2 regions of the Arthrobacter sp. 9E16 genome follow, and region 2 is predicted to be linked to the other one. Evidence: predicted binding sites of a transcription regulator. Region 2 holds the regulator's gene; the other holds the start of a gene.

Region 1 (8,883 bases), on a different contig from region 2:
CCAGCGCCGAGACGATGGCCGCTTCGACGTCGCCCCCGTTGCTGCGCGCCTCCGCCGTGATCAGGGCGAAGACCCGCTCGCTGTCGGTATCGCCCTTCACCAGGTCCATCACGCCAAGCTGCCGCAGCCGCGCCTCGAGCCGGTCCAGATCCTCCACCACACCGTTGTGGGCGAGCAGGCGGTTGTCCTGCTCGAAGGGATGGGTGTTCACCAACAGGTTGCCGCCGGTGCTGGCATACCGCACATGGGCGAGGAACGTGGTGCTGGACAGATCCCGGGCTTCCGCGGCGAAGGCCTTGTCCTCGTAGGCTGCTATCGGAGCTTTATCCACCACCGGCCGCCCCTCACCGTCGAAGGTTCCAATCCCGAATCCGTCAGCTTCCCGCCGGCTCTGCCGGGACAGGCTGTCCGGCGCCGTGAGGAGCCAGAAGGTGGCTTTGACGGGGGTTTTACCGGCGTGCATGCCAAAGAGACGACACATTGATGGTCCTCCGCAGATTTGCCGCAGCAAGGCTCAACTGCCGCGGGCTTGATCAGTGGTGCTTGCATTCAAGAGTCCCGCGGGCATTTTCCAAAGACAAGAGTGCGCGGACACATGGGGACCACAGAGGTATGGGGACCCGGGCACGGCAGGCTCAGGGCGGCATGCGCCGCTGCGGATAGGGAGTCTCGCCGTCTGCCAGCATTTGGACGACGGCAGCAATCCTGCGTTCCCGTGCGGCAGCAGTCTTCAGCGTGCTGAGCCGAAAAAACAGTGCATACCGGTTCTGGGAGTTCAAGATGTCATACGTTGCCTGCGCCTCGGGCACCGCGGCAATCGCAGCCACCAGGTCCGCGGGCATCACAGCTGTAGCGGGCCCCGCATAGGCTTTGTCCCAGCGGCCGTCGGCTTTTGCCTGCTCGACGGCGGCGCGTCCGGACGGTTGCATCCTGCCTTCAGCTTCCAGCTGTTCCACGTATCCCACGTTGCGCAGGCTCCAGATGCTGCGCTTGCCCCGCGGAGTGAACCGTTGAAGGTAGCTTTCGCCGTCGCGTTTGTTGGCCTGTCCGTCAATCCAGCCAAAGCACAACGCTTCCTGCAGTGCTCCGGCGTAGGACAGGTTTGTTACGGTCCCGCCCTTTCGCCCCAGAATCAACTGCACCCCGGGCGAGCTTGCATGATGAGCTGCCAGCCACGTGCGCCATGCCTCCGCGTGCGGGAGGAGCAGCTCGGGCAGCGGCGGCTTCGGCGGCGGCTTCGGCCGTGATTTTGGCGGCGGCTTTGGCGGTGGCGGCCGCGGGTCGCTGCTGGTCATCCTCAGAGCGTAAACCGGTCCCGCACCCGGCAAAAGTACCTTCGGCAGTTCAGCCGAGGGCCAAAGCGCCGCGCGTCGGCTGAGCGCGTTCCCCGGTTTGCGGTAAAACACTTCTATGAGTGTTCGTACCCCTGACCCCTATCCCGGCTGGCTTTCAGAAGATGAGCTCAGCGAGGCGAGGCAACGGCTTCCGATGGTCTATGTCGAAGCCGTTCCGGTTCGCTGCGATCCCCTGGGTTACGTCACGGAAGTGGGCCTGCTGCTGCAGGCCACTGCCGAGGGCAAGATGGTCCGGACCTTTGTCTCCGGACGCGTGATGTACCGGGAAACCATTCGCGCCGCACTGCTGCGCCATCTGGAAAAGGACCTTGGCCCGATGGCCCTGCCCCAGCTGCCGCCGGCTCTGGTTCCGTTTGCCGTGGCCGAGTATTTCCCCTCCCCCTCCCAGTCGGGATTGACCGATGAGCGCCAGCACGCCGTCGCACTGGCCTACCTGATCCCCGTCACCGGTGAATGCGACCCCCGGCAGGACGCCCTGGAACTGTCCTGGCTGACGCCCGAGGAAGCGCTAAGCCCCGACATTTATGCAGAGTTCGCGGGGGGACGCGGTGACCTGCTGCGGCAGGCACTGGCATCGGCCAGCTGGGGCCGCTGAGTACCCGTTACAGCATCTTTATATACTGAGGGCCGACTGCTGCGAAGAGAAGGAATCTGCTATGCCTGAGAGCCAGCCGGAGTCTTACACATTCCGGGTCAATGCCGAGCTGCTTGCACCCGGGCAAATTCCGGTGCATGAAAGCACCTCACTGGCTCCGGTGAAGGACAGCTCCGTGGAGAATGACGACTTCGGCGTGCCCGCCCTGGTTCTCCTTGTTCTCGAAGACGGCATGACGCTGCGCCTGGCCTACGGCTCCTCCGTGCGTGTCCAGGCACCGGCACCGTCCGGTTCCCCGGCGGACGCGGTCCGGGTGGCACCGGTGGAGGAGGAGGACTATGCCGCAGTCGTTGCCGCGGCCGCCGCTGCGCACCCGGATGCGGACCGTGTCCAGGAAGTGGCTGCACGGCTCGGCCGTGGACTGAATGTAAAGTCCGGAAGCAACCTGCAGGACGTCCGGGATTTGGCACACACCCTGTACGTGGACCTGGACGACGCCGAAAACGCCCTGCAGGTCTGCAACATCATCACGGGGCTGCCCTTTGACGGCAACTTTGGCCGGTGGAACTGGATCCAGGGGGCCCTCTCCCTGGCCGCGCATATCACCCATGAAGCGGGCGACGAGGAAGCTTCAGCCGCCTATGCGCAGGCTGTCCGCGCCGGAGACGCAGCGGAAAGCGATCCGTTGAAGGCCAAGCTGGCCGCGGAACTGCTGCAGCGCCAGCTGAATGAACCCAACCTGTATGACCGGGAAATCCACCGCGCAGGGGAGGCCGGCGATGAACACGGCGAACGCGACTGGCGTGTCCTGAGGCTGGATGCCCTGCTGTACCTGCGCGCCCACGGCGGATCCCAGACACTTTCGGAGCATGAGCTGGACCGGCGCATCCGCAACGAGCTGATTGCCGTCCGCGGCCTGAACCTCGACCTGTAGCGGGCCGGGGCCCGGTCTGTAGCGGCCGGGGCCGTCTGTAGCGGCCGGACCCCTAGGGCCGGCTCGCGGCCGGCAGCTGCCCCGAAGCCGCTTCCGGCTGCGCACGGCGACGCGTGCGCCGGCTGTGCAAGTGAATGATCAGGACCATGACCATTCCCACTGCCGCTCCGATAACCGTCTCCACTGCCCGGTCCTTGATCAGCAACGCCGAGTTGCTCGGATGCGCCAGCTCGGTGCTGACCAGTGCCAGCGGCGTGACGACCACCTGGGCCAGTGCATATTGCCGGACCACAAGCATTTCCGCCCCAAACTGCAGCAGCGCAATCACGACGACCATTTGCCACGGTTCCAGCCCTGGCAGCAGAATCAGTGCGGTCAGCACCAGCCCGGCAAAGGTCCCCAGGATGCGGTGCAGGCCCCGGTAGAGCCGGTGGCGCACGCCCACCCCCACCAGCGGCACGGTCGCCGCAACCATCGCCCAGTAATTGTGGCCGATGCCCATCAACGTGGCGATGGACCCGGCAACCGCGGCAGCGATTGCGTAGAGGCCCGCGTCGATCCATACGGTTCTGCGCTGGGCGGCAGTAAAGCGGGGCCTTTCAGGCTTCACCCACGGGGTGCGGTGCGCAGAATGGAGCCGCCCGGACAGGCCGAGCAGCACGGAAAAGCTAACAGTTCCCACAGCCACCAAGAGTGCCTGCCACACGGGCGGCTGGTTCGGCACCGAAGAGATGGCGGCGTAGGCAAAAATGTGGAACAGAGAACCGGTGGGACGAAGCCGCCAGAACCCGGTGCCAAGTGTCCCCAGTCCCGCCACCGCGGTGGTGCCCAGGACGATTCCCCACGCGTCCGGCTCCAGCCGGGAGGTCAGCGCTCCGGCGATGATGACAGCGAGCATCAGCGCACCGGCCCGCAGCTGGTGGCCGAACCGCTGCCGATGCGGCTCATTCCGGCCGTAGATGCCGGTAAAGGCACCAAAGGTGGCAAAGATGGCCAGGTCAATCCGGCCGAAAGCCAAGAGCAGCAGCAGGGGAATCCCCACCCCCAGACCACAGCGCACCGCCACCTGATGATCGTTGTTGGCGGGTGCGATCCGGAACATATCGCGCAGCAGGTTCAAGAGGCAGCTTTCAGGTACGTTTTGCAGGTGTCTGGGGTGCGGCCGATGCCGGCCTTTCCACCGTACGCCCGCCTGTTGCCGCACCCGGAAATATGTGGCGCGCATCCCAGCCGGAACGTCCCGGGCTCCGGCGGACTGCCGGCGTCGGCGGGTAAGGCAAAATGGAGGGGTGTCCTCCTCAACATTTTCCTTCGCCCTCGGTAAGCGCCTGCGTGAAACCACTGCCCCCTCAGCTGAGCAGACGCAGGCCAACGGCGGTGAGTTCCAGGGCCGCACCGGCACCATCACCACGCCGCACGGCGAAATTGCCACTCCGGCCTTTATTGCCGTAGGCACCAAGGCCACCGTCAAGGCGGTCCTTCCCGAGTCCATGGCGGATCTGGGCGCCCAGGCCCTCCTGGCCAACGCCTACCACCTGTACCTCCAGCCCGGTCCGGACGTGCTTGACGCCGCGGGCGGGCTGGGCAAGTTCATGAACTGGTCCGGCCCCACCTTCACCGATTCCGGCGGCTTCCAGGTCATGAGCCTGGGCGCCGGCTTCAAGAAGGTCATCAACATGAATGCGGACGGCACCACGCACGCAACCGGCGCGGACGACGCCGTCGCTCCGGGCAAGGAACGCCTGGCCCACATCGATGACGACGGCGTGTGGTTCAAGTCCCATCTCAACGGAGACAAACACCGGTTCACGCCTGAAGTCTCCATGCAGGTCCAACACCAGATCGGCGCCGACATCATGTTCGCGTTCGATGAGCTGACCACGCTGATGAACTCCCGCGAGTATCAGGAAATGTCATTGGAACGCACCCGGCTATGGGCTCTGCGCTGCATCGCCGAGCATCAGCGGCTCACCGAGGAGCGCGTCGGAAAGCCCTACCAGGCCCTGTTCGGCGTGCTGCAGGGTGCCCAGTATGAGGACCTGCGCCGGAAGGCTTCCCGAGATCTGGGCGCCATGGACTTTGACGGGTTCGGCATCGGCGGAGCCCTCGAGAAGGAAAACCTCGGAACGATCGTGCGCTGGTGCACCGAGGAACTGCCCGAAGACAAGCCTCGCCACCTGTTGGGGATTTCCGAACCGGACGACATCTTCACCGCCATTGAAAACGGTGCCGACACCTTCGACTGCGTCTCCCCTACCCGCGTGGCCCGCACGTCGGCGTTTTACACGCCGCACGGGCGGCTGAACCTCTCCAACGCCCGCTTCAAAAAGGACTTCACTCCCCTGGTGGAGGGCTGCGACTGCTATGCCTGCGCGCACTATACGAAGGCGTACATCCACCACCTGTTCCGGGCCAAGGAAATGGTTGCCTCCACCCTGGTGTCGATCCACAATGAACGCTTCACGGTGAAGCTTGTGGACGACGCACGGCTGGCCATTGAAAACGGATCGTTCTTCGACTTCAAGGCCGAAACGCTCGGGAACTATTACAGCGCCAAGGTCTAGCCGGCAGCTCAGCCTTCCGGCGTACCGGCAGGCACTGCAGCGCCGTAACTCGGTTCGCGCTTCTTGATGGCCTTGATGACCACGGCGGTAACCGGAACAAACAGGAACTCAATGAGCGTCTTGTAGACGAAACCGAAGATCACGTAATTGATGAAGCCGCCGGCGTCGGTGATGCCGATGACCGGCGCGGCAATGGCGCAGAAGATCAGGGTGTCGGCGAACTCTCCCACGCCGGTGGAGGCCATGAGCCGTCCGATCAGCGCCCGTTCCCGGAACCTTTCCTTCATCCGGACCAGGACCCAGGAATTCAGGGTTTGTCCGGCCAGGAAGCCGAGCAGGCTGGCCAGCACGATTTGCCACACCGGACCCAGTGCCAGCTCCAGCGCCGCCTGTTTGGCCTGCCCGTAGTCGTCGTCGAATCCCGGCAGTGCGATGATCACGGCAAAACTGGCCGCAGCCAGTGCCGCAACCGCAAAGCCCGTGAAGATGGCCCGCCGCGCCGCCTTGAAGCCGTAGACCTCGCTAATGACGTCGCCGAGGATGTAGGCCAGCGGGAAGAGGAAAAACCCTCCGTCGGTCACGATGCTGAAGTCGCCGAAGAACGGCCCCAGCACCACGCCCTTGGTGGCGCCGATATTGGAAATGACGATCACCACGCACATGAGCGTCAGGATGATGTCGTAGTGAGAGCTGCCGCGGACGGCAAATGCCGGAGCAGGCGCCGGATCGATGCCGGTGGAGGTGTGCATGGGTCTTCCGTTTCCTAGTGGTTCGCCTGGCTTCCGCCGGCTGTATTAGCACTGTGCCCGCTGCACCGGGCGGCCCGCAGGGGGCCGCCGTCAATTCTGCCACGTTCTGCCCGGCCGCACCGCCATCGTCTTTTTTGAACACGTTCAAAAAAGTGCTGTATTCTTGCAGGCGTGCCGGAAACCGGGCGCACATAAGCGGATCTGCGCCTCTAACCGAACCAGCGCCAACAACTGAACTAAGGAGCGCTGATGACGGCGACGGTCAAGAGTGAAAAGACCCGACGGCTGTTGGTTGATTCCGCCCTCACCCTGTTCCGCACCCGGGGCTACGCCGACACCACCATGCGCTGCATCGCCGAAACGGCAGGGGTGTCAGTGGGCAATGCTTACTATTACTTCCGCTCCAAAGATGAACTCGTTGCCGAGTTGTACCGGCATCTGCAGGATGAACACCGCAGCGCCGCCCTGCCCCTTCTTCGCGACGGACACAACCTGGGTGAGCACCTGCGCCTGATTCTGTTGGCCAACTTGGACGTCATGGGCCCGTTTCACGATTTTGGCGCCCATTTCCTGCGCACTGCCATGCCGCCGTCGTCGGCCTCCCCGCAGGGCAGCCGCGCCGGTGCGGATACGGGAGTTGGCCGGGCCAAATCGATCGCCATGTTCCGCCAGGCCGTCACCGTGTCACGCCCGCAGCCGCCGCTTGCCATCCGCGACGACCTGCCCGAGCTCCTGTGGCTGGTGCACATGGGGGTGACACTTTTTTGGATTTATGACCGCTCGCCGGGGCAGCGCCGCTCGCGCCGGTTGGTGGAGAACGTCGCTCCGCTGGCCGCGAAGCTGGTCATCCTCTCCCGCCTGCCCGTGGTTCGCAATATTGTGGAGGATGTAGTTCACCTCTTCCAGGGAGCCCGACGCGATGACTGACAAAGGCGGCGACGACGTCGTGCTTCCGCCCGCGTTGATACCCGCCCAGGCTGCTCCCGCCGCCGTAGCGCCGCAGCACCAATATGTTCCACCCGGCCCGCTGGCCGTCGCACTGGGATACGGAGTTGCCTGCATTGTCCTGGCCGCAATCGCCACAATTGTGGTGGGGTGGGGGACGTCCCGGGACTTCTGGGGCTACGTTTGGACCGTTATTGTGGCCGCCTTCTACGCAGCCGGTCTCGGATTGTTCACCGCGCTTCCCCTCGCCCTGCTTCTGGGATGGTTCCTGCGCGGCGTCCAGCACCAGGGCCTGCACGTGCTGGCCTTCTTTATCGTGCCGCTGTTGCTCGGCTGGGTCATCATCGGGCTGAGCGTTCATGCCGTCCTGGTGCCGCTGCTCATGGGTGTTGCCATCGGATTGGCCATGGCCGCCGGCCGGGCGGCCATCTGGCCTTTCGCCCGCGCCTAGCTTCCGGTTCCGGGCCTTGTTCCCGCCTCAAACACCCCGCCTGTCCGGCATTAAGCCGCGGTGGCACCGAAGATCGCTTTGGGTGGAAGATGGACTCATGTCTGCTAACACACACTCTGCCGAAACAGCCTCCCCGGCCGTCACCCTGACTATTGCCGGCTCCGAGGCCACCGGCGGCGCCGGCGCCCAGGCCGACCTAAAAACGTTCCAGGAACTCGGAACGTACGGGATAGCCGCCCTGACCTGCATCGTTTCCTTTGATCCGAAAGATAACTGGAGTCACCGCTTTGTCCCGGTGGAACCCCAGGTCATCAGTGACCAGCTCGAGGCCATCCAGACCGCCTATGACCTGACCACTGTTAAGCTCGGCATGCTGGGAACGCCCGCCACGATCGACACCGTCGCCAAGGCCCTCCAGAGCCAGGAATGGACCAACATCGTCCTTGACCCGGTGCTGATCTGCAAGGGTCAGGAGCCGGGAGCCGCCCTGGACACGGACCGGGCACTCAAGGCGCAGATCCTGCCGCTGGCAACCTTCGTTACCCCCAACCACTTTGAATCGATGTCCTTGTCCGGCATGGACTCCATCGAAAGCGTCGAAGACCTGCAGGAGGCAGCCCGCCGCATCCACGAAGCGTCCGGAGCCGTGGTACTCGCCAAGGGCGGAGTACGCCTGGAGGGCGACGACGCCGTGGATGTGTTTTACGACGGCCAGACGATGGAAGTGCTCCGGGCGCCCAAGGTCGGCGAAGTGGCTGTCAGCGGCGCCGGCTGCACCCTGGCGGCAGCCATTACTGCCGAGCTCGCCAAGGGAGCCACCCCGCTGGAAGCGGCGAAGACCGCAAAGGCTTTTGTGACCGAGGGGATCCGGAACCGGGTTTCCTCCCACACCCCGTTTGACGCCCTGTGGCAGGGTAACGCGGGGAATGGCCCGGCGCTGTAATAACCCTGCAACTTTGGTCCGCAGAAGGTACCGGTGGCCAATGGCAGCCGGTACCTTCTGCGGCATCAGTTAACGCCGCCGGTTAACGCCGGCGAAGCTTCGCGTACACCCGGTGCAGGGAAAGAGCCGTCTTGACCGTTCGGGAGTTCACCAGCCGCCGGTGTTCAGCCCGCAGGGAGGCCAGCTCCCCGTGCGCTTGTGCGAGGTAGGACCCCAGCCGATCCTCCTCGGCCTCGGACTGGGCAGCCATCGCAGACTGCGCGTAGAACTTCTCGCCAAGGGCCCTGGCTGATGCCGCCCACTGCCCGGCAGCGCGAAAGACGGGCACCGGCGGAAGATCCTGCGGC
Region 2 (8,883 bases):
AGACCACGGGCCCCTGCAGCGCAATGTTGCCCTCACCGTCGCGCACGGTGACGACAGGAGCATAGCCGTTGCCGACCAGGTAGACCCGGCTGCCGCCGATGGTGAGCGGAGCGTTGACCTTGAGCGTTTCGGTGTGCTCGGCGGCATCCGGGCTGTCCTTGACCGTCATGTCGGCGGTGAAGTCCAGGGGCTGGCCGTAGTGGGTGGGCGACTCGCGGTCGAACCGGACGTTGAACTCGTCCAGCGTCAGTGAGTAGGGCGCCAGCTGTTCCTCGGTGAAGCTGGTGCCCGGGGTGAACGAGTCATAGCCCACCAGGGTGTTGACGAAGGACTCCCCCTCCACCACCACCTTCTGGCCGCTGTAACCAAAGAGCCCGCCGATGGCAATGCAGATCAGCACGCCGATCAGGGCAGTGTGGAACACCAGGTTTCCAATTTCCTTCGCGAAGCCGCGTTCCGCTCCGACGGAGGGACGGTCGGTATCCAGGTCCCGGACATCCACCCGGTAGCCGCGCTTGCGCAGCAGCTGCGCGGCTTCCTTGACGGCAGCGGCAGCGGTGAGGCCCGACGACGCCGGCACAGCCAAGGTGCCGTACTCCGGCAGCCGGGACAGCCGCTTGGGGGTGCGCGGCGGCTTGGAGCGCATGGCGCGGTAGTGTGCCTTGGCGCGCGGAATGACGCAGCCGATCAGGGAGATGAACAGCAGCAGGTAAATCGCCGAGAACCAGACGGACGAGTACACGTCGAAGAGCTGCAGCCGGTCCAGCCAGGGGCCGGTGTCCGGGTTGTCCTTCAGGTACTGCGTGACGACGGCGGGGTTGGCCGGCCGCTGCGGAAACAGCGATCCGGGCACCGCGGCGACCGCCAGCAGCAGCAGCAGGAACAGTGCAGTGCGCATGCTGGTGAGCTGGGTCCAGGCCCAGCGAACCATGCCAAGCGGCCCGAGGGACGGCAGCTGGACGTCTCCGGCGGAGCCTTTGCCGCCGGGGCCTTTCCGCCCGCCCTTGCCGCCGCCGGGCACGCCGGAGGCACTTGCGCCGTTGTTCTCGGCTTCGGTCAAAACTTCCGGTTCGCGCTTCAACTGGCTCTCATGGTTCTTTGAAGGGGGCTTGTGCCGGGCAGGGGCCCCGGCAGTCCTTGGTCTTTTGTCAACGGCATTGTCATCAGCATCAGATCGGCAGGGTCACACTATCCAACCAACCTTGGAGATTGTTGATCCAGATGTTCCAGACGCCTGTGATCATCAGGACACCGAGTGCGATCAGCATTCCGCCGCCGAAACGCTGCAGCGCAAGCCGGTGGCGGCGGAAGACACCCAGGGCGCCCATGCCCCGCCGGAATCCGAGAGCGATCAGCAGGAACGGCAGGCCAAGTCCGAGGCAATAGATGAACGTCAGGAACGCGCCCTTGGCGGCGGTGGCATCATCTCCGGAGAAGGACAGCAGCTGCACGGCCGAGAGTGTGGGGCCAAGGCAGGGGGCCCACCCCAGTCCGAACGTGATGCCCAGCAGCGGCGCGCCCCACAGCCCCGCCGGCGGGCGGGCGGTGATCTTCCGGTCCCGCTGGAACCAGCTCAGGCCGCCCATGAAGACGATGCCCAGGACGATGATGGCTGCGCCGAGGACCTGCGGAATCCAGGCCTGGTCCGCGCCGCGCAGCCAGCCGCCCAGTTGGCCCACCCCGGCACCGATGATGACAAAGACGGCGGAAAAACCGAGCACAAACAGGCCGATCCCTACCAGCATCCGTCCGCGGCGCTGCTTCTGGAGGTCAACACCGGTCAGGCCGGTGACGTAGCCCAGATAGCCGGGAACCAGCGGCAGAACGCACGGAGAAAGGAACGAGACGAGGCCGGCGAGGGCTGCCACCGGAATGGCCAGCAGCATGGATCCGTTCAGGATGGTTTCGGCGAAAACATTGGCGGCCGGCAGGGCGGCAGGCACACCGGCGGCGAGGGCTGAGGGAAGCATGCCGGCTAGGCTGCCAGCGCGTCGGAGATCAGGGCCTTCAAGGTGCCCTTGTCCGCCAGGCCCAGGATGCGCGCAGCCACACGGCCTTCACGGTCCAGGACCAGCGTGGTGGGAACGGCCGACGGCGGCACGAACTGGGTCATGGCCAGCAGGATTCCGCCGTCCTTGTCCTGGAAGCTGGGATAGGGAATGCTGAACGACCGTTCAAAGGCTTCCGCAGTATTGCGTTCATCCCTGATGTTCACTCCGAAGAAGCGTGCCCCCTCGGGTTCGAACGTGTCGTGAAGTTCCACCAGATCCGGAGCTTCCTTACGGCAGGGCGCACAGGCGGCGTACCAGAAGTTCAGCACCACCACGCTGCCGGCGAATTCCGACGACGAGACGGTGGTGCCGTCAAACAGGGTGCCTTCCAGCTGCACGGGCTCGCCGCGCTGGTCAGAGGCATATTCGGTGACGGAGCCGTCACCGGCGATGTAGTTCTTGTTGTCCCCCGCTTTGGCCTGCGCTGCCAGCGGATCCTCCACCGCGCAGCCCGATGCTGCCGCCACTGCGGGCACACCGAGGGCCAGGCCGGCGCCCAGCTTCAGGAAGGAGCGGCGGCGCATGGCATCCGGCTGGGGAGTGCTCTGAGGATTCTTCAACTATTTCCAGCTTTCATCGCGGCAGGGGGGCCACTTCTACAACGCGTAGTAATTCTATTATGCTCCCGGGATGCTCGCTGCACCGGGGAGAAGGTCGGCGGAGGGCTCGGCGTACCGGACACCAATGAGGGTGTCGCCGTCGAAATCCAGGGAGGTTACCGAGGTAAGGGTGCACTGGCGGTTGCGCGGATCATGCCAGAGTTTGCGGCCCTCGGCGGACAGCCGGGTAACCCAGATGGGCAGCTGGTGGCTGACCAGCACGGCTTCGGCGCGGTCCCCGCCGAGCTCGGTGGCGCGCAGCCGTGCATCCGTCACGGCAGCCATGACCCGCTCGGCCTGGGCGGCATACGGTTCACCCCAGGACGGCTTGAAGGGGTTGTACATCAGCGGCCAGTATTTCGGGTTGCGCAGCCGGCTGGTGACGCCGGAGAGCCCTTCGAACTTGTTGGTTGCTTCCAGGATGCGCTCGTCGGTGGTGATGTCCAGGCCCAGGGATGCGGCGATCGGTGCGGCGGTCTCCTGCGCCCGGGTCAGCGGTGAGGCCACCAGATGAACCAGCTTGGCGCCGTCGTTCTTTTGCGCCTCAAAGTATCCGGCGACACGGCGGGCCATCTGCTGGCCCAGCTCCGACAGGTGGAACTCCGGCAGGCGTCCATAAAGGACTCCGTCAGGGTTGAAGACTTCTCCATGGCGGACGAGATGGATCGAGGCACGCGACATGTTCCTAAGTTTCGCAGAGAGAGTGCGCAGGACTAAATTCGTCACAATGCTTGAAGCTTGAACTAAACCGTGCGATAGTTGATGCAAATGCATGGACATGCAGCGGGCAGCGCCCCGATACCTACCAGCAGCAGGAGCACATCATGATCCCCAGCGGACTCACCACCGGTACCTGGACCCTCGACGGCTCGCACAGCGAGATCGGTTTCACTGTCCGCCACGCGGGCATCAGCAAGGTGCGCGGCAACTTTGACGACGTCACCGCCGTGATGGAAATCGGTCCCTCGCTTGAGGATTCCGCCATCAACGCCGTCATCCAGTCAGCTTCCTTCAACTCGAACGACGCCAACCGCGACGGCCATGTCAAGGGCGCCGACTTCTTCGACGTCGAGCAGTTCCCCGAGCTGACCTTCACCGTCACCGGCATCGAGGGCTCCGGTGAAACCTACCGGGTGTCCGGCGACCTCACGATCAAGGGCATTACCCGTCCGGTGGTCCTGGACACCGAGTTCAACGGCGTAGCCGTGGATCCCTTCGGCGCCACCCGCGCCGGCTTCTCCGGTTCCACCGTCATCAGCCGCAAGGACTTCGGCCTGACCTGGAATGCCGCTCTGGAAACCGGCGGCGTCCTTGTCGGTGACAAGGTGACCATCAGCGTTGACGCAGCCTTCGTGGCCGCAGCCTAACCAAGACATTTGATCCCGCTCCGGCGGGCCGCAGCGGACACCCCGGCCTTCGGGCCGGGGTGTCCGTCGTTTATGCCCCGGGATAGGCTGGATGGGAACCGATTACTGCTTTCCTGCCCGGTCGGTCCTTTGCAGGGAGCAGTACCCGCACCAACGAGCAAGCAGGCGGCGATGAGTACCCCACCGAATAATCCGGATCCGCAGGATCCGTTCGTTCCACCAATTCCCGGCCCGGCGGATGACCAGCCCAAATACGGACAGCGGCTGCCCCAGCAGCCCCAGTATGGGCAGGACCAGCCGTACCCTGCCTATGGCCAGCCTGGATCCGCCAATCAGCCCGGCCAGCCTTCCTCCCCGTATGGCCAGCCCTATGGACAGCAGCCGTACGGGCAGCCCTACGGCCAGCCGCAAAGCCCTTACGGCTACCAGGCACCGCAGCCCTCCGGGTATGCGTATCCGGGATCAGGCGGGCCGGTTCCGGGTGCCAAGGGGCCTGCGCCCCGCGAGGTTATGACTGGCTTCTGGCTCATCATCGCGGCCGGCATCGTGACCTTCCTGTCCACGATTATCACGGTGCTCTCCACCGCCGACGATCCCCTGGCCACACTTCCTCCCGAAGACCGCCGGGTCATGGAGGACGCCGGTGTCACCGCGGAGCTGATGCGAAGTTCGTTCGTGACGGTCGGTGTGGTGATGGCGGCGATCGCTCTGCTGATCTATGTCCTGCTTGCCGTCCTGATCCGCAAGGGCAAGAACTGGGCACGGATTGTTGCCACGGTGTTCGCGGCGATATCCGCCGTCGGGCTGCTGCTTTCCCTGGTGGCCGGAATGGCCTTCTCCTCGCCGCTGAACCTGCTGAACATGCTGGGCACATTGGCCGGAATCGCCGGCGTTTTCTTGCTGTACCGCCCTGAGTCCCAGCCACATTTCCGCAGTCAGCCGCGTTTCGGACCCTACTGACGGACCTCCAAGGCAGCCGCTGCTGAGGCGGCACGCACCAAAGAAGCCGGACCGTTTCCACGGACCGGCTTTTTTGGTGCCCGGGCCTCCCGGAGAGGGCCTGCAGTGGTCACAACAGCAGGGAAGCGGCGTAGCGTTTGATCTCCCGCTGGGATGGGCAGCCCATCCAGGCGCGGAGAGCGTATCCCTTTGGACGAAGGCGGCACCCGCGATGAGTTCCCTTCCTGCTTCCCCCGATCCACAAAAAACCCGTGTTTCCGCCCTGGGCACCAAGGTGCGGACATTGGTCACTGCACGCATCCGAACAGCGCGATCCGGCCCCAGGGAACCCGGCGGCGAGCCGCTGTCCGCTGCCCGGCCCACGGAAAAACATCCGGCGCCGCCGGCACCCAGGCACAGAGAGGTGGCCGGCGTGGTGGTTCCCGATATGCCCTCTGCGGTCCCCGCTCCTGCTTTGCCTGCCCGTATTCCCTACAGCGAATGGAAGGGCCCGCGGCCGCGTGCCGTCCGGGTGGCCTATGCCCTGATTATGCTGGCCGGCTGCATCAGCCTCATCAGCGGCGTGCAAGCCAGCCGGGCGCCCGTCACCGAGATGCCGCCTCTCGTCGTCCAATTGGGAGAGCTGGGCGTTGACACCGGCGAATACGCAGCGGTTCTGCAATTCGTGACCTTGGCTGCCACGCTTGTGGTCTTCGGCCTCTATCTGCTGTTCGCCTCCATGATTCGGGAAGGACGGAACTGGGCTCGCATCGGAGGCTCGGTCCTGGTCGCCTCGGCACTGGTCTGGGCCGTCCTGAACGCCGTGGTTCCCCAAACGGTTGCGCTGCTGGTGGCCGCCCTGGGCCTGGCACTGCTGTACCGGCGGGACTGCGCCAGGTACTTCCGGCCCAGGCGGAGCCAGTATCTCGGCGAGTCCTGACCCGGAACCGCGACGGCGGCTCCACTACTACGTGGCCAGCCGGGCCCGCGCCTGCGCCGCTATATCCGAGGCCTGGGCCCGCTGGGCGTGGTAGGCCAGGATCTGAAGTTCGGTGGCCATGTCCACCTTGCGCAGCTGAACGTGATCCGGAACCTGGAGCACCACCGGCGCGAAGCTCAGGATGCTGGTAATGCCGCTTGCGATAACGCTGTCACACAATTCCTGGGCCACCTCGGCGGGAACAGCCAGCACCGCCATGTTGGCCCGCGTACGGTGAACCACGGCTTCCAAATCCTTGACGGGGCTCACCCGCAGCCAGCCAACTTCCTGTCCTACGACCATTTGATCGGCGTCAAACAGGGCCACCACTTCGAAGCCGCGCGATCCGAACCCCGGATATCCTGCCAGCGCCTTGCCGAGGTTTCCGGCGCCTATGATGGCAACCCGCCAATTGCGCGTCAGCCCCAGCGCAGCTGAGATCTGGTCGCTCAGGTAGGAGACCTCATATCCCACGCCGCGGGTTCCGTAGGAGCCCAGGTAGGACAGGTCTTTGCGTAGTTTCGGAGAGTTGACTCCCGCCGCTGCCGCCAGTTCGTCGGACGAGACGCGCTCCACACCCTCCGCCAGCAGCGCGCCCAGCGCCCGCAGGTAAATGGTGAGCCGGGCCAGGGAGGCAGGCGGAATGTGCCGGTGGACAACTGCTCCTGCCGGTGCGGGTTCCTCAGAATTGCTCACAAAGTCTCTATCCGTCGGTGGATTTCCACTCTATGCCCGGCGGGAGTCCGGACGAAGCCCGGGCCATCCCTCTTCCAGGAGCCGGCGGATCCTCGCCTCGTCCAGCTGCCAGAAGTCCCGCTGCACGCCGTCGATCATCAGCACGGGAATCTCTTCGCCGAACCGGGACGTCAGATCCGCATCGCCTTCAATGGACTGTTCGCGCCACTCAATGGACAAATCCCTGCTGATTCGTTCCAGCACCTTGCGCGCATCGGCACACAAATGGCACCCCGGTCGGGTAAGCAGGAGCAGGTCCGGAGCAGCCGGTGAAGAAGTCATACCTCTAAATTAGCCGCTCCGTCTATTTCTCCTGCCGCTTTTAGTCACGGGCCGTTCGGACCAACTTTTTGCGTAGACTCGGGGTATGCCCAGAACCACCGCAGTACGAGCCGTCGAGCCCATGGCAGCGGCGGTCAAACCTGGCGAGGCTGCCTTCTTCGACGTCGACAACACTCTGATGCGCGGAGCAAGCCTTTTCCATGTGGGGCGCAAGATGTACCAGCGCCGGGTGTTCACGCTTCGCGAAGCGTTCGGCTTTGCCCGCAAACAGCTGCGGTTTATGCTGCAGGGCGAGAATCTCAAGGATGTTCACTCAGTGCGCGATGCCGCCCTGACGCTGGCCACCGGGCTGGCAGCCTCGGACATCCGCATTCTGGGCGAAGAAGTCTATGACGAGATGATCGAATCCAAGATTTGGCCGGGAACCCGTGCTCTCACCGAGCAGCATATGAAATCCGGCCGGCCGGTCTGGCTCGTCACCGGGACCCCCGTGGAGGTGGCCTCCGTGATTGCTGACCGGCTGCACCTGACCGGGGCGCTGGGAACGGTCAGTGAAATCGACGGCGGCCTCTACACCGGACGCCTGGTGGGCGAGTTCCTCCACGGCCCCGCCAAAGCCGAAGGCGTGCGGGTGCTCGCGGAAAAGGAAAACCTCGATCTGCAGCATTGCTGGGCGTACAGCGATTCCTATAACGACGTCCCCCTGCTGAGCATCGTGGGCCACCCCGTGGCCATCAACCCCGATGCCCGGCTGCGCCGCCATGCCCGGGACCGCAACTGGCCCATCTATGACTTCCGGTCCGGCCGGCGCGCCGCAACCCTGGGGCTAAAAGGTGCCACGGTGGCCGGAGGCGCTTACGGCCTGTGGCGCGGATTTTCCTGGGTCCGCTCCCGCTAGTCTTCCGGCCACATCCGGGGCTTTTGGTTAAATGACAAACCCGCCGGCCCAAGGGGCGGCGGGTTTGTCCAGGAAAGATCCTGGTTACTTCTTGTTACGACGCTGGTGGCGGGTCTTGCGAAGCAGCTTACGATGCTTCTTCTTTGCCATACGCTTGCGGCGCTTCTTAATTACTGAACCCACAGAGTCCTCACAAACTTGAAATAGTCAGACGCCGGCTCCAACGCTTCGGCACCGTTGGCACCCGCGCGTCGACACCGGCAGTTAATTGCCACGGTGTAAAACGTTCTTTAACAGGGTACCGCCTCGCCGCGGTATCCAGTGACAGCGCTACGCGGTGTCTGTTCGGCGGTCGGCGACGGCGTTTTTAAGCACCTGCTGCACCGCGGATTCAGGCACCCGGTAGGAGCGCCCGAAACGGACGGCCGGCAGCTCGCCGGAGTGCACCAGCCGGTACACGGTCATCTTGGACACACGCATGACATCCGCGACTTCCGACACGGTCAGAAACCGAACGTCCGAGAAATTGCCCTCGTCTGCCATATGCCTTTTGTTCCTTTGCTGATGTGCAGCCACCAAGCTGCACGGCAGGTGAGTCCTCAGACGCGGATGCCTGCCAAGGGAATGCTGTCCGGTCTTCCACTCTAGTGTCTCACGTCACCCCAGTGAAGTTGGCGGGCCATCTTAGGCCTCCAATCCATCCTTTCGGCCGGAGAGCCTCCGGGCTCAGATCACGCCCTGGGCGAGCATGGCATCGGCCACCCGGACAAAACCGTTGATGTTCGCCCCCACCACATAGTTTCCGGGTGAGCCGTACTTTTCCGCCGTCTGCGCACAGTTGTCGTGGATGTTGACCATGATCTCGGTCAGCCGGCGTTCGGTGTGCTCGAAGGACCATGAATCGCGGCTGGCGTTCTGCTGCATTTCCAGCGCCGAGGTGGCTACGCCGCCGGCGTTGGCAGCCTTGCCGGGGCCAAACAGCACGCCGGCTTCCTGGAAGATTTCAATGGCCTCGGGCGTGCAGGGCATGTTG

The links. Region 2 encodes Rex, which represses fermentation and respiration genes when NADH is low (regulators of the CRP and FNR family bind a similar motif). Its sites were predicted from a motif close to CTTGTGAANNNNTTCACAAG; they were not measured.
Region 1: a site for Rex is predicted at 6,329-6,348, ahead of CXR00_RS16115 (queuosine precursor transporter). Genes of this name have one in related genera too.

The regions. Positions count from the first base shown of each region.
Region 1 covers NZ_PJIU01000004.1:78,402-87,284, reverse strand. Annotated here, with positions in the region: gene CXR00_RS16145 (class II glutamine amidotransferase) at 1-481, opposite strand, end outside; gene CXR00_RS16140 (YdeI family protein) at 636-1,295, opposite strand; gene CXR00_RS16135 (NUDIX hydrolase family protein) at 1,411-1,950, shown strand; gene CXR00_RS16130 (DUF6707 family protein) at 2,012-2,884, shown strand; gene CXR00_RS16125 (FUSC family protein) at 2,937-3,986, opposite strand; gene tgt (tRNA guanosine(34) transglycosylase Tgt) at 4,174-5,448, shown strand; gene CXR00_RS16115 (queuosine precursor transporter) at 5,457-6,197, opposite strand; gene CXR00_RS16110 (TetR/AcrR family transcriptional regulator) at 6,447-7,124, shown strand; gene CXR00_RS16105 (hypothetical protein) at 7,117-7,593, shown strand; gene thiD (bifunctional hydroxymethylpyrimidine kinase/phosphomethylpyrimidine kinase) at 7,691-8,536, shown strand; gene CXR00_RS16095 (polysaccharide pyruvyl transferase family protein) at 8,619-8,883, opposite strand, start outside.
Region 2 covers NZ_PJIU01000001.1:681,591-690,473, forward strand. Annotated here, with positions in the region: gene CXR00_RS03190 (cytochrome c biogenesis protein ResB) at 1-931, opposite strand, end outside; gene CXR00_RS03195 (cytochrome c biogenesis CcdA family protein) at 1,170-1,970, opposite strand; gene CXR00_RS03200 (TlpA disulfide reductase family protein) at 1,976-2,575, opposite strand; gene CXR00_RS03205 (histidine phosphatase family protein) at 2,669-3,331, opposite strand; gene CXR00_RS03210 (YceI family protein) at 3,472-4,017, shown strand; gene CXR00_RS03215 (hypothetical protein) at 4,189-4,977, shown strand; gene CXR00_RS03220 (hypothetical protein) at 5,189-5,896, shown strand; gene CXR00_RS03225 (redox-sensing transcriptional repressor Rex) at 5,924-6,631, opposite strand; gene CXR00_RS03230 (glutaredoxin family protein) at 6,662-6,952, opposite strand; gene CXR00_RS03235 (HAD family phosphatase) at 7,038-7,850, shown strand; gene CXR00_RS03240 (AURKAIP1/COX24 domain-containing protein) at 7,935-8,033, opposite strand; gene CXR00_RS03245 (helix-turn-helix domain-containing protein) at 8,181-8,393, opposite strand; gene gdhA (NADP-specific glutamate dehydrogenase) at 8,577-8,883, opposite strand, start outside.